2 regions of the Arthrobacter sp. 147(2020) genome follow, and region 2 is predicted to be linked to the other one. Evidence: riboswitches for the same ligand, from Rfam matches in the RefSeq annotation. Region 2 holds a riboswitch; the other holds the start of a gene.

Region 1 (7,192 bases), on a different contig from region 2:
CGCAGTCGGCGCCTGATAGTGCTCCGGCTGTCGACGGCCCGGGGCGCGCCCGCTCCCATCAAAGAACCACTGGCGGGGTCAAGCGTGACGCCTCAAGCCGCTCCCTGGGGGGCCCGACGCCAGGCGAAACGCGATAGCCGCTAGCTACCAACCAGGACGGCTCGCAACGGCGGAAGCGCCTCGAACGCTGGCTTCGCGAACCAGTAGCCCTGGAACAGACCAATTCCGGCAGCCTTCAGTGCGAGGTATTCCGCTTCGGTTTCAATACCCTCGGCGAGGACAGTGATGCCGAGCTTGGCTGCCATATCGACGATTCCGGCGACGACGGTCTGGCGCGCCGGGCTCGTGTAGATTCCGCGGATCAGCAGCATGTCGATCTTGATCAGGTCGGGCTGAAAATCGACCAGCAATCCCAGCCCCGCGTGACCGGCACCAAAGTCGTCGATGGCGGTGGTGAAGCCGTGCTTGCGGTATTCGGTGATGATGTTCGTGAGGTGGCCGGTGTCGGACACCTCCTCGTTCTCGGTGAACTCGAACATGATTGCCGACGTCGGGAACCTGAAGCGGGCGGCGGCCTGCAGCGTCGCCCGAAGGCAGGCGGCAGGCTCGTAGACGGCGTTGGGCATAAAGTTGATGGAGAGCTTCAGCTCCTCATCCGCGGGGAACAGTCGTGAGGCCAGTTCGATGGCTTTAACCCGGCAGTCCTGGTCGAAGCGGTACTTCTGTTCCGGGGACACCCTGGACAGGACGTCGTAGGCACCTTCGCCAGCGAAGCCCCTGACCAGCGCCTCGTAGCCCCACACGCGTCCGGCGACGGCGTCGTAGATCGGCTGGAAGGCCATGCTGAAGTCGAAATCCAATTTTGACGAAGTTCTGCAGCCGTCACATGCCATGGGGATCCTCTCGGGTGTTAGGTCTACGGTATGTCACGGGGAGAGGATTTGGGTCGATTCCGGTGTGTCGGAGCGGGCGCAGGTCTTCACTTGCCTGGCGATGCTGCCGGCCATAGGTGATGGAAGTGGTTGATCGGCCCGCTACCTTCACCGACCTGTAAGTCGTCGGCGTAGGTCAAAGCCCCCTGCAGCCACTCCTTCACCTCACTGATGGCGGTACCCCAGTCCCCCGTGCGCGCCATGACTGTCGCAACGGCAGCGGACAGCGAACACCCTGTTCCATGGGTGTTGCTCGTGGAGACTCGGGGCGCGTGGAACTCCTGAAAGGTTTCCTCCGCCGATCCCGTCATATCCACCAGGGCATCCGGGCTCGAATCCGTGAGTAGGTGCCCGCCCTTGACGAGGACAGCCGTTGCTGCGCCGGCAGAGAGCCTCCGCGCCTGGTCCAGTGCTTCCGGCCAGCGCGTGGCAGTTGGCGCGCCCACCAGCACCGCCAGCTCGGGCAGGTTCGGTGTCACCAGGCTCACCGTCTCCACCAGGTCCCGCATGGATGCTTCAGCCGAGCCAGCCAATAGTCTGTCGCCGCTGGTGGCGATCATGACGGGATCAAGCACCACCAGCTGTGGGTGAACCCGCAGAAGCCACTCATGGACAACTTCGATGGTGGCCGCGTCGCCGAGCATCCCGATCTTCACGGCGTCGATGGTCACGTCGTCACTCACTGCATCCAGCTGATCACGCAGAAACCCGGCCGGTGGGGTGTGCACCGAGCGGACGCCCCTCGTGTTCTGCGCGACAAGCGCTGTGACGACAGCCATCCCGTAACCGCCCATCGCGGCAATACTCTTCAGATCGGCATGAATGCCCGCCCCGCCCGTGGGATCCGTTCCGGCGATGCTGAGAATGCGGGGGATCCGGCGGAGGGCCAGCGGTTCTAGGAGCGCCATTGGCCAGCCAATTCCCTTGCCGCTGCCTCCGGATCGGCCGACGCGCAGACGGCTGAGACGACGGCGACCCCTGAAGCCCGGGCGTCGCGGAGCGGCCGCACATCTGATACCCCAATCCCGCCTATTGCCACACACGGCAAAGAGCTTCCGGACGCCAGAGCCCCGAATCCTTCGATTCCCAAAGGCTCTGGATGATCGGCTTTGGTGGCCGTCGCATGGATGGCACCGACCCCCAGATAGTCCACTGTCCCAGCTGGCAGATTGTGGGCGGTCCCTATTTCGCTGGCAGTAGCAGCGCTGAGGCCCACGATCGCACCCGGTCCGACGATTGACCGCACCAACTGGACGGGCAGGTCGGATTGACCAACGTGCACCCCGGCCACCTGCGCCCCGCGGACACGAGCAGCCAGAAAGACATCAACACGGTCATCGACCAGCACAGGGACAGTCGATCCGACCGCTTCGGCAACTGCGAGAAGTAACTGGAGCAGTGTCTTGGTCGACGCGTTCTTGTCGCGCACCTGAACCATTGTCGCGCCGCCGGCCACCCCCGCTGCAACAACCTCAGCTACCGGCGTCGGTTGGCACAAGCCAGTGTCAGTCACCAGGTAGAGGGATAGATGCTCCCGAAGAGTCACGGAGTCGTTCCATCGACTCATCGCGCGCTGTCCGATACGCTCACCGCGCGGAGATTCAAACCCCTTGCGACGTCCTCGGGGGTGACGGCCGCCAGCCGGTCGAGGAATTCGATGGCGAAGCTTCCTGGCCCGTGCGCCCGCGCAGCCGCTTGCTCCGCAGCAACTGTGTACACGCCGGTGGCCGCAGTGGCCGCGAGGACAGCGTCGTCGGTCAGGGAGGCGAAGGCAGCCATGACGGCCCCCAGCGCGCAGCCGCCGCCCGTCACCTTCGTCAGCAGGGCATTCCCGTTCGCTACGACGACGGCATCCCCCTCCGGGCCAACCACGAAATCGTGGGCGCCTGAAATGGCCACCGCCGACGACGTCGACTGCGCGAGTGCCCGGGCCGCGTCCCGGGCATCCAGCGGATCGTCGGTGGAATCGACTCCGCGGCCGCCGGAGCCAGCACCCGCCAGCGCGAGGATCTCGGAGGCATTCCCCCGGATAATCCGCGGGTTTCGTGCGGTCAGCGCGTCGGCAAGCTCAGTTCGGACAGAGAGGAATCCGACGGCCACGGGGTCCAGCACCCACGGCGTTCCGGCGGCATTCGCGGCAACCACGGCTTCGGTCATCGCCGTCTGCTGGTCCCTGTGGGGGGTCCCCAGATTGATAAGGATCCCCGACGCGACGGAGGCGAACTGGCTGGCTTCCGCAGGAACATCCACCATGGCGGGCGCAGCACCCACGGCGAGAAGAACGTTGGCAGTGAAGTTGGTCACCACGGCGTTGGTCAGACACTGGACCAACGGAGATTCTTTCCTCAGCTCGGCGAGGAGTTGGGCACAATCAGATGATGCATGACGAACAGTCATCCACGACATCCCTTCGCTAGTTCGAACTAGATCAGGTTCAACGGGTGTAGATTCTCAGCTGCTCCTGATGAGCAGCACCCCGTGCCATGGTCACCACCCTAACCGCTCCGCCCCGAACCTCCACAAATTCCCCTCCTGGCCTATCAGGTAGCGGTGCGGCCTGCTCCGTGGTTACTGTATGGGGAGCGACACGGGGTGCCGGTTTGATGCTGGCTGAGATGACACCCGTTGAACCTGATCCAGTTCGAACTGGCGAAGGGATGTCCATCAGGCCTTTTGGTCGGTTCATGCGTCTTTTCGCCCCAATTTCACACAATGTCAGATGGGGTAATCCATGCAACTCACCGAACAAATTGTCCTGGTTACCGGTGGCGGTCGGGGCCTGGGCCGCAGCATCGTCGAGGCATTCTCGGCTGAAGGCTCCCGCGTAGTCATCAACTACCGGACCAGCGCAGACCGGGCCCACGAGCTCGCCGCCCAGATCGGTCCGGCACGGGCGTGGGCTGGAGCCGCGGATGTGACTGACCCTTTGCAGGTCGGCGACCTGCTCGAACGGGCGCGCGAGCACTTCGGAGCCCCAGTCACCACTGTGGTGAACAACGCGCTGGCATCATTCACTTTCAATGGCGACGCGCGCTCCACCGCAGCGGAGATCAGTTGGGATGAGTTCAGCTCCCAGTTCGCTGGCAGCGTCAGGGCCGGGATCAACACCACACAGGCAGCACTTCCGGGAATGCGCCAGCATCAATTCGGGCGCATCATCAACATCGGCACTAACCTGTTCCAGAACCCTGTGGTGCCGTATCACGACTACACCGCGGCGAAGGCGGCCCTGCTATCGCTGACCCGAACCTTGGCGAAAGACCTCGGGCCCCAGAACATCACAGTCAATATGGTCTCCGGGGGCCTGCTGCGCACCACTGACGCCAGCGCCGCGACCCCTGAGGAGGTCTTCGATTTCATCGCAGCATCAACACCGCTGGGGCGGGTGACCACGCCGCAGGAGTTCGCCGCCGCTGTTCTCTTCTTCGCCTCGCCCTGGGCCCGATCCGTGACCGGACAGAATCTGGTGGTTGATGGCGGGCTGGTCATGGATTGACCACTGCCCTGCTCAGTCCTGGTTCCTCGGTGCCCGGTCAGGCGTCAGTCGGCCGGCCTAGGCGGCGCGGGGGAAGATGCGGTCGAGTTCCTGCAGCTCCGTTTCTGACGGCACCCAGCACACGGCTTGGGCATTCTGCTCGATCTGTTCCGGTTTGGTGGCGCCGGCGATGACCGAGGCGACTGACGGCTGGGCGGCCAGCCAGGAGAAAGCCACCTGCAGCTCGGTCAGGTCCCGGGCCCTCGCGAAAGCTCCGAAGTCGGCGAGCTGGTCCCAGTCGGCGCCGTCCAGCAGGTTGGTGCGGGAGTGGGTGAGTCTGCTGCCCGCGGGAACCTTTGAGGCACTGTACTTGCCGGTCAGCAGGCCGTTGGCGAGGGGGAAGAAGGGGAGCATGCCGATCCCGTAGGCCTCGGCTGCGGGGACCACCTCGGCTTCGATCTTGCGCTCGAGGAGGTTCCAGTGGTTCTGGGCGGAAATGAAGGGGGTGTATCCGCCGAGCTGGGCCACGAACTCGGCCTCGGCAATCTGCCAGCCAGCCCGGTTGGAGTGGCCGATGTACCTGACCTTGCCACTGGTGACGAGGGCGTCCAGCGCCGAAAGGGTCTCGTCGATGGGCGTCAGCGGGTCCGGGGCGTGGAACTGGTACAGGTCGATCCAGTCGGTGCCCAGGCGCCGCAGTGACGCGTCGACGGCCTTCATGATGTAGCGGCGCGATCCGCGCGCACCCCAATCCGGACCGTTGGCGCCCTTGAGGTCCAGCCCGAACTTGGTGGCGATGAGCACGTCGTCGCGGTTCTTGACGAGGGCCTTGCCCAGCATCTCCTCGCTCAGACCGGGAGTTTTCCCGTAGGAATCGGCCACGTCGAAGAAGTTGATTCCCGCATCGATGGCCGCTCCGATGACGGCGTTGGTACCACGCTGCGTCTCGGTGGGCGTTCCGGCGCGGCCCAGGTTGTTGCACCCGAGCCCTACCACTGAAACGTTCAGTCCGGAGTTGCCAAGTCTGCGATATTCAGTCATGGGACTACGCTACAACATCGGTTACCCGAGGCACCTTCCGGCGCCCCGGGTAGAATCCGGTGAGTTGGTGCTCAGGCGAACCAGATACCCATTTCGCGCTCGGCCGATTCAGCCGAGTCCGAACCATGGACCAGGTTCTGCTGCACCTTCAGGCCCCAGTCCCGGCCCAGATCGCCACGGATGGTACCGGGAGCGGCGGCCGTAGGCTCGGTGGCGCCGGCGAGAGACCGGAACCCCTCGATGACCCGCTCGCCCTCGAAGATGGCAGCGACGATGGGGCCGCTGAGCATGAACTCAACGAGTGGTTCGAAGAAGGGCTTGCCGACGTGCTCCTCGTAGTGCTCTTCGAGCATCGCGCGGGTGGCCGAAACCATCTTCAGATCAACCAGGGTGTAGCCCTTGGCTTCAACCCGGGACAGGATGGTCCCGGACAAAGCGCGGGACACGCCGTCGGGCTTGATCAGTACAAGAGTGCGTTCAGCGCTCACAGAAGTCCTCCAAAGTGTTGGGTATGGCCAGTGGAACTCTACTAAACATTAGGGCCGGACTCTGACCCGCCCTCGGGGTTCGCCCGTTCCCATTCGGCTTGCTGGCGGTCACGTTCGACGTTTTCCGCGTCCAGCCGGATCCCGGTACGGATTCCGTACAGCCAGGTCAGGGCGAACAACACACCGATCAGGAACATGGTGGGTTCGATGAACCCGGTGGCAATGATGACCAGCTGCAGCACCCAGCCGATGGCGATGCCGTACGGCTTGGTCAGGAACGCACACGCCCCCACCAGCGCCAACGCCAGCACCAGGCCGACCGAAAGAATCAGGGCGGGTGGAATGGTATCGCGCAGCAGTCCGAAGGCGGCGAGGGTGGCAAACAGCACCACCAGTGCTTCGAGGGTGAGGACCACCGAGGCGAACGTGACCTTGATGGACCGCCGCTTCTTCGGCATGCCCGGTCGCCATTCCCGCTGCGCCTTGGTCATACGGCGCTTCCGGTTTTGCTCCATGTGCACTCCCCTACTTGCCCAGCAGGGTGCGGGCCTCCCCCACCACCGTGATGGAACCGGTGATGAGGATGCCCCCTGCGAGGTCGTTGTTTTCCTCGGCCTTCATGACCGCCCACTCAAGGGCGTCGTCGAGCCGTTCGGCGATGTGGATGTTCTCCTCGGCGAACCCGGCCGCGAGTGCATCCTGGAGCAGGTCGGCAGCGGGGATGGCCCGCGGTGAATTCGACTGGGTCAGGCAGACGTCCTCAAGGATGCCGCCCAGTTCCTCATGCAGTTCGGCGAGGATGGCGGCGGCGTCCTTGTCCTGCAGCACACCGATCACGAGGATCAACCGACTGAAGTCGAAGGCTTCCTTGACTGCGGCCGCGGTGGCTTTGGCGCCAGCGGCGTTGTGCGCCGCGTCCACGATGATGCTCGGTGCAGTGCGCACCACCTCGATCCGTCCCGGCGACGTGACCGTCCTCAGTCCTTCGCGCACGACGGCGGCATCGAGTTCACGGGTCCCGCCGCCAATGAATGCCTCGACGGCGGCGACGGCGACTGCTGCGTTCTGCGCCTGGTGCGCCCCGTGCAGGGGTAGCAGCAGTTCCTCGTATCTGCCGGCAATCCCGTTGATGGAGAGCACCTGGCCGCCGACGCCAATGGTCCGGGTTTCGACGCCAAATTCGACGCCCTCGAACCGGAACTCGACCCCTACTTCCCGCGCCCGCTCCAGCAGCACCTGGGCTGCCTCGTGGGGCT
Region 2 (7,192 bases):
GCCCAGGTGCGGTCCCCCGCCCCGAACCCTCGCGCCTCCATGGCTACCGCGAGCCGGGTGGCCCGGCGGATTGCCTGCACAATCAGTCCAAACCCCTGCCCGAGGAAGTTCCGTAGCCGGGCCACCGGGTTGCCCTCGGACCCAACCCCGCGGGCGTGCCGGGCCAAGCCGAGTGTCCGCCACTCATCCACGAGGAGCCCCACCAGCCGCAGCCCCGCAAGGGCTCCCAGCACAAACCGGTGCGGCATCCTCAGTTTCTGTGCCAGTGCATCGGCGAGGTCTGTGGGGTCGGTGGTCATCAGCAGGAAAATACCCGGAAGAGCGATGGCCAGCCCACGCAACCCAATGGCGATCCCCGAGTTCACCGAATCCTGGGTGAAAAGCACCGGACCGAACTCCAGGAGCACCGCTCCCGTCTTCTCCGCCAGCAGGGCCGTCCCGTAGCCGGCGACCACCGCCGCCAGGACCAGGGGCCAGGTGCGTTTGAACAGTTGCCAGGCGCTGATCCCCAGCAGTGGGAGCAGCACCAGTTCACTTCCCAACACGACGGCGGCGCTCACCCAGTCGATGCTGAGCATCACCACCACAGTGACCAATACCGCGGCGAACAGTTTGGACAGCGGGTTTGCCCGCGGCAGGATCCGACCGGTGAGCTGGGGCGTCAGCACATCAACGCTCACGATGCAGCCCGCGGTAGTGCCTGGCTGTCGGCGACGCACAACAGCCGGCTTCCCAGCGCCTCGGTAAATTCCTGATCATGGGTGACGGCCACCAGGCTGCCACCACCCTGAATCAGTTCAGCCATCAGCGCCACCAGTTCCGCCCAGGTATTGGCGTCCTGCCCGAAAGTGGGCTCATCCAGCACCAGAATGTCGGGGTTGGTCGCCAGCATGGTCGCCACCGAGAGGCGACGCTTTTCTCCGCCGGAGAGCGTGAACGGGTTGGCCTGGAGCAGCGACGTGAGCCTGAGCCGTTCAGCGATCGGATCGACCCGCCGTCGGACCGTTGCCTCGTCGCTGTTCTCCAGCCGGCGCGGTCCGAATTCAAGTTCATCGATCACCCGGTGCGTGAGGAACTGGTGTTCGGGTTCCTGGAACACGGTTCCGATCCGGGTCACCAGCTGGGCTGACTTCCAACCATGAGGATTGGTGCCGGCGCCACGGGCGAGCGCCGGAGCGGCCTCCAGTACCCCACCCCGCAGTGGAAGGAGCCCCGCCAGGGTCAGCGCAAGCGTGGACTTGCCACCTCCGTTGGGTCCGACGATACCGAGGGACGACCCCGCCTGCAGCTCGACGTCGACGTCGTCGAGCACCACCGGGCCACGCTTGGTCCGCGCCACCGAAAGCCCACGGGCAGCCAGCAGGGGGTCCCCCGGGGATGGCAGCAGGCCGGGCACAGCTGGCTGGTGGCCCGGGATCCAGACCCCAGCCTCCGCCAGCCGCGCGCGGGTTCGGGTATCCGTCAGCACAGTGTCCGGCGGGCCGTCGGCGAGGATACCGCCGTCGGCCGCCAGCACCACCACCCGGTCCACCACATCCGCCCAGACCGCTACCCGGTGTTCCACCACCACGAAAGTGGCGCCGGTTCGCTCCAGGACACGGACGACTGCGTCGCGTACCTCCAGGACCCCCTCCGGGTCGAGGTTTGCTGTCGGTTCATCCAGCAGCAATAGCCCAGGCTGCATGGCCAGCACCGCGGCGAGCGCGAGGCGCTGCTTTTGCCCGCCCGAGAGCGCCGTTGTCGACCGGTCCAGGGGGACGTCCAACCCGACGTCGTCGAGCGCTTGCCGGACCCGCTCCCAGATTTCCGCCCGGGGGACGGACTGGTTCTCGGCTCCGAACGCCACCTCGTCGCCCACCCGGGCAAGGACTATCTGCGTGTCAGGGTCCTGCAGCACCAGCCCCGCACGTCCCCGGACCCGACCGGGCGGGCTTCCGTCGAGGGTGAGGGAACCGTGTTCCTCCCCCTGGCCGTCGTCGCCGAGCACACCCGCCAGGCCGTGCAGTAGGGTGGACTTCCCGGAACCGGAGGCACCGAGCAGCAACACCCGTTCCCCTGGCTGAACCACCAGATCAATGTCCTGGACCGCTGGTCTCTTACGCCCGGCGTGCCGCCAGCTCCAGCCGCGGGCGGCGATGCTGACGGCTGCCCGCTCCCTCGTGTGCTCGGCCATACCGGTTAGACGTCAGCCGTTCGACCGGCGGCGAAAGCGGACAGCACGCCGGTCTTCGCAAGCCCCCGGACGGCCAGCCACGAGAGAAGGCCCGCGATCACCACACCGGAGATGGATGCGAAGACCACGTACATGAGCTGCCATTCGAAGGCCCAGAGGGCGTTGTAGAGGATGTTCTCGCTGATTGCCAGGGCCAGCCCCGCACCCAGTCCTGCGAGCAGCGCCACCCCGAGGTTCCATTTGCGGTACAGGAAGAGCAGGAAGATCAATTCTGCGCCGAGGCCCTGGATGGCGCCGGACAGCAGGGTGGTCAGGCCAAACTGGGTGCCGAGCAGCGCTGAGACAGCTGCCGCCAGTACCTCACAGTAGATGGCCGCGCCGGGTTTCCTGATGATGAGACCGCCGAGAACCCCGGCGATCAGCCACCCACCGGTATACAGTCCGGCCAGGGGCGGGAACGCGCTGGTGATCGCCGAGATCCCCGTGTAACCGGCGGACCAGGCGAAGAAGACCACCCCGACGGCAACGGCGACCACCGATGCGACGACGATATCGACCACCCGCCACTGATAGGTGGGGCGGTACGTGGGGGTGCTCTGGGTTCGTGCCTGTGATGAAGCCATAATGAATTCCTCCTGAGGTACAGGAGGGGAGGGTACCTGGGGCCCGCAGCAATGCCACTGGCCGGGCACCCTGAGATACTCGACTCCCTTCGCCGGTACTAGCCGGATCAGGTTCGAGGGTCTGCGGTAGTCCGCACTCTCAGCGCCCGCTCATCATCTGAGCGGCGCTCCCCTGTCGTATGTTTAGCAGTTTCAACTCTACACCTGAGCCGAACGCGTCAACCAAAACCGGGCGGACCCCAGCAGTGGATGCGTCGTTGTCTGCTGAGGGAAACGCTAGGCTAGGAAAAAGAGCCACCATCGAAGGAGACACCCATGAATCAGCTTATGAAACTGCTCGGCGTTGCGCTGAGCCTCGGGGCCGGAATTGTCGGCGCCAAGCTAGTGGATTTCATCTGGCACAAGACCACCGGCAAGGCGACGCCGAAGGACGAGGATGCCCTTGAGAACAGCCTGCGCTCCGCCATCGCTTTCGCCCTGATTTCCGGTGCGGTCCGCGCGGTCCTCCAGGTCCTGACAAACCGCACCACGCAGAAGGCGGCCCTCCGGTTCGCGAAGACCCGCGACCTGACGTAAACCGCAGTTCTTTACGTCTCGTCGGGGCGCTCGGTCGGATTCCGGCCGGGCGCCCTTTTGTTGGCCGCCTTCTCCACGATCTCGTCGAGCTCGTCCATGCTGAGCAGGTCCCGCCGCAGGTGCTTGGTGCGGTAGCCCGCCCGTCCCACCATATGCGCCGAAACGGGGACGGTCAGGAGCATGAAAATCCAGCACACCAACAGCACGGGCAGCAGTATCCAGCTGCGCAGCTGGAGCGCCATGGCCAGCAGGAACAGCAGCAGCCCCAGTACCTGGGGTTTGGTGGCCGCATGCATCCTGGTCAGCAGGTCGGGAAACCGAAGCAGCCCGACGCCGGCAGCGACGGACATGAGAGCGCCGCCGATCAGGAACACGGCGGTGAGTGCGTCAATCACTGTCTCGTTCATGTCCTATTTCCTGTCCGTCACGAAGCGCGCCACGGTTACCGAGCCGATAAACCCGATCACCGAGATGGCCACGAGGAGCACCACATTGTCCAGGTGCCGGTTGACCGCCATGTCCATCGCGAGTGCCCCACCGATGGTGGCGAGCAGCACGTCGATGGCAAGCACCCGGTCCAGGATCGAGGGACCCCTTGCGATGCGGTACAGGGCGCACAGGGCGGCCAGGATGAGCAGCCCCGCGGCGATGAAGATGGCGACAACCATCATGTGCTGGCCCCTTCCTGGCGGGAGTCGTTCTCTTCGTCGAACCGTTGCTCGGTTTGGAGCAGCGCCAGGTCGTCCCGCGTTCCCATGATCTTGATCAGCCAGGCCTCCGTGGTCCGGACGTCGGAGCGGATCTTCGCCGCGTCCTCGGGGGTGGCGACGTTCAGGCAGTGCAGATACAGGGTGGAGGTGGAGCGGTCCACTTCAATCACCAGCGAGCCGGGGATGAGGGACAGGGCGTGCCCGGTGGTGGTGACCAGCAGATCCGACTGGCTGCGCAGTTGCACGGCGACGACGGCGTTCACGAGGTGCGGCCCGCGGGTCAACGAAAGCCAGAACACCTCAAAGCTGGCGATCACGAGCTTATAGATGAACCGGACCGCGAACGGCACGGCGTAGAGCACGTTGAACCGCCCGCTGAGCTCTACCGGCGGCAGGTACAGCAGGTTCGCGACGGCGTAGGCGATCAGGCCGCCGAAGATGAGGTTGCCCGGGCTGAAGTCCTGCCAGAGTGCACCCCAGACAATGACCAGCCAGATGATCAGGGGAAGCTCGGTGATGAAGGGGATTTTCTGCCGGGTCATGGCGCGCTCCCCTCGCCGAGGACTGCCTCAATGTAGTCGGTGCGGTCCAGCATGTTCTGCGCTGCGTTGTCGCTGATCTCGAAGAGCGGGCCCGCCAGCAGGGTGAGCAGCACGCCGAGTCCCACCAGCCCCATGGTGGGGCCGACCATGGTGCGGGGCAACAGGTTGACCGGGTTGCGACCGGAGAACCGGCCGGTCGTTTCACCGTTGACGCGCTGGGAGGTGCGGACCGCTGAACCGTCGGCCTTGGTGGCCAGCAGGATCGGGTCGGGGTGGAGGGCGTCTTCCGGGCGTCGCCAGAAGGCACGGTTCCAGACCCTGGCGATCGCCAGCAGCGTCAGCAGGCTGGTGATCACGCTGGCCGCGACGGCCACGTAGGCGATCGGGGAGCCCAGCTCGACGCCGGCCTGCAGGATTCCGAGCTTGCCAAGGAATCCTGAGAACGGCGGAATGCCGGCGAGGTTCATCGCCGGGATGAAGAAGAGGACCCCGAGGAGGGGCGAGAGCTTGGCCAGCCCGCCAAGGCGGTCCATGTTGGCGGTCCCGCCGCGGCGCTCGATCAGACCGGTGACCAGGAAGAGGCTGGTCTGCACGGTGATGTGGTGCGCCACGTAGAAGATGGCGGCACCCAATCCGACCACAGTGGAGATGGCGAGCCCGAAGATCATGAATCCGATGTGGCTGACCAGTGTGAACGACAGCATTCGTTTGATGTCGGACTGCGCCAGGGCGCCCAGGATACCCACCACCATCGTGAGGATCGCGACCACCATCAACAGCGTGTTGATCCGGTCGCCTGGGAAAAGGAGGGTCTCGGTGCGAACCATCGCGTACACGCCCACTTTGGTGAGCAGGCCGGCGAACACGGCGGTCACCGGTGCTGGCGCCGTCGGGTAGGAGTCCGGGAGCCAGAAGGACAACGGGAACACCGCAGCCTTGATGCCGAAGGCCACCAGCAGCATCAGGTGCAGCATCATCTGTGTGGAGGGGTCGATCTCGCCCAGCTTCACGGCAAGGTCGGCCAGGTTGATGGTGCCGGTCGCTGCGTAGATCATGCCGATCGCGATGAGGAACAACAGGGAGGACACCACGCTGACCACCACGTAGGTGACCCCGGCGCGGATCCGGGGGGTGGTCCCACCCAGGGTCATCAGCACGTAACTGGCGGTCAGCAGGATCTCGAAGCCCACGTACAGGTTGAACAGGTCGCCGGACATGAACGCGTTGGACACGCCCGCCACCAGGATCAGGTAGGTGGGATGGAAGATCGAGATCGGCCCGTCCTCGTCGCCGTCGGTCATTCCCTGCCCGGTGGCGTAGATCAGCACGGCGAGGCTGACCGCCGTTGAAATCACCAGCATCAACGCCGAGAACTGGTCGACCACCAGGGTGATGCCGAACGGCGGCATCCAGCCGCCGATGAACACAGCTGTGGCGCCGTGGACTGCAGCGTTCTGCAGCAGGAAAAGTTCGAGGATCAGGGTGATACTCAGCGTCGAAATGCTCACTGCACGCTGCGACCTTGAGTGACGGATCAGGAGGAAGGCGATTGCCGCACCGAGGAAGGGCAGGACGACCGCCAGCGGTGCGTAGCTTGCGATGTTCACCGTGGCTCCTTCGGGTCGGCGGGGAGGTCGAGGACTCCGGCGTTCTGGGATCCGGGGGCTTCCTCAGCCTCCTCAAGCGGGGTGAACTCGGTGGTCTCCTCGGGCACGTCCGCGTCGTCTTCGGCGTCGAAGCTGCTCTGGCTGGCCACCCTGCGGTCCTCCATGTCGTCCTGCACCTCGTCGCGCCGGCCCAATACCCAGGACCGGTAGATGATGCCCAGCATGAAGGCGGTCACCGCGAAAGAAATGACAATCGCCGTCAGGATCAGCGCCTGGGGCAGCGGATCCGAGTAGGCGTCAGCCGGGATGTCCTCCGAGTACAGCGGAGCGACGCCGGCACGGCCTCCGGTGGAGAGGAGCAGGATGTTGGCACCATTGGCCAGCAATATCAGGCCCAACAGGACCCTGGTCAGGCTGCGCTCCAGCAGCAGGTAGATGCCCCCGGCGAAGAGGGCTGCCATGACCACCAGCAGGGTGATGTTCACGCTCATCGAACCACTCCCTCGCCAGACTCGGTATGTTCCTGTTGCTGTGACTGCATGCTGTCCGGATCGGAGGACGCGGAAAGGCCCTCGCTGCGTTCATCGATTTCCGAGCCCAGGCTGCGCAGCACGTCAAGCACCAGCCCCACGACCACCAGATAGACGCCGATGTCGAAAACTGTCGAGGTGACGAACTTGACGTCACCGAAGACCGGCATCCAGAACTCGATGATGGCGGTCTGGAGGATCTGGCCGCCCATCAGGAGCGGAATCAAGGCGCTAAGGGAGGTGGTCGCCATGCCCGCGCCGAGTAGCACTCCCGCGCTGACCGGGCTGGCCTCAGCCAGTTCGAAACGCCCGCCCGCAAGGTAGCGCACGGTCAGCGCCAGGCCGGCCATCAGACCGCCAGCGAATCCACCGCCCGGGAGGTTGTGGCCCGCCAGGAGCAGGTAGATGGAGAAGATGATGATCGAGTGGAA

The links. A riboswitch is a leader RNA that binds a small molecule or an ion and turns the genes downstream of it on or off. The one in region 2 is predicted to bind thiamine pyrophosphate.
Region 1: it holds a riboswitch for thiamine pyrophosphate, as region 2 does, so the genes downstream of both, thiM (hydroxyethylthiazole kinase) here and HMI58_RS05765 (ECF transporter S component) in region 2, are expected to answer to the same signal.

What each region holds. Positions count from the first base shown of each region.
Region 1 is NZ_JABFOM010000014.1:67,372-74,563, reverse strand. It holds gene HMI58_RS10985 (hypothetical protein) at 1-137, shown strand, start outside; gene HMI58_RS10980 (EAL domain-containing protein) at 141-842, opposite strand; gene thiD (bifunctional hydroxymethylpyrimidine kinase/phosphomethylpyrimidine kinase) at 980-1,840, opposite strand; gene thiE (thiamine phosphate synthase) at 1,828-2,478, opposite strand; gene thiM (hydroxyethylthiazole kinase) at 2,496-3,329, opposite strand; TPP riboswitch at 3,321-3,421, opposite strand; TPP riboswitch at 3,511-3,607, shown strand; gene HMI58_RS10960 (3-oxoacyl-ACP reductase) at 3,664-4,428, shown strand; gene HMI58_RS10955 (aldo/keto reductase) at 4,486-5,448, opposite strand; gene ndk (nucleoside-diphosphate kinase) at 5,520-5,936, opposite strand; gene HMI58_RS10945 (DUF4233 domain-containing protein) at 5,978-6,451, opposite strand; gene HMI58_RS10940 (Mur ligase family protein) at 6,462-7,192, opposite strand, start outside.
Region 2 is NZ_JABFOM010000005.1:100,449-107,640, reverse strand. It holds gene HMI58_RS05775 (energy-coupling factor transporter transmembrane component T) at 1-680, opposite strand, end outside; gene HMI58_RS05770 (ATP-binding cassette domain-containing protein) at 677-2,173, opposite strand; gene HMI58_RS05765 (ECF transporter S component) at 2,179-2,796, opposite strand; TPP riboswitch at 2,864-2,980, opposite strand; gene HMI58_RS05760 (DUF4235 domain-containing protein) at 3,112-3,372, shown strand; gene mnhG (monovalent cation/H(+) antiporter subunit G) at 3,384-3,779, opposite strand; gene HMI58_RS05750 (monovalent cation/H+ antiporter complex subunit F) at 3,783-4,043, opposite strand; gene HMI58_RS05745 (Na+/H+ antiporter subunit E) at 4,040-4,624, opposite strand; gene HMI58_RS05740 (Na+/H+ antiporter subunit D) at 4,621-6,231, opposite strand; gene HMI58_RS05735 (Na(+)/H(+) antiporter subunit C) at 6,228-6,722, opposite strand; gene HMI58_RS05730 (Na+/H+ antiporter subunit A) at 6,719-7,192, opposite strand, start outside.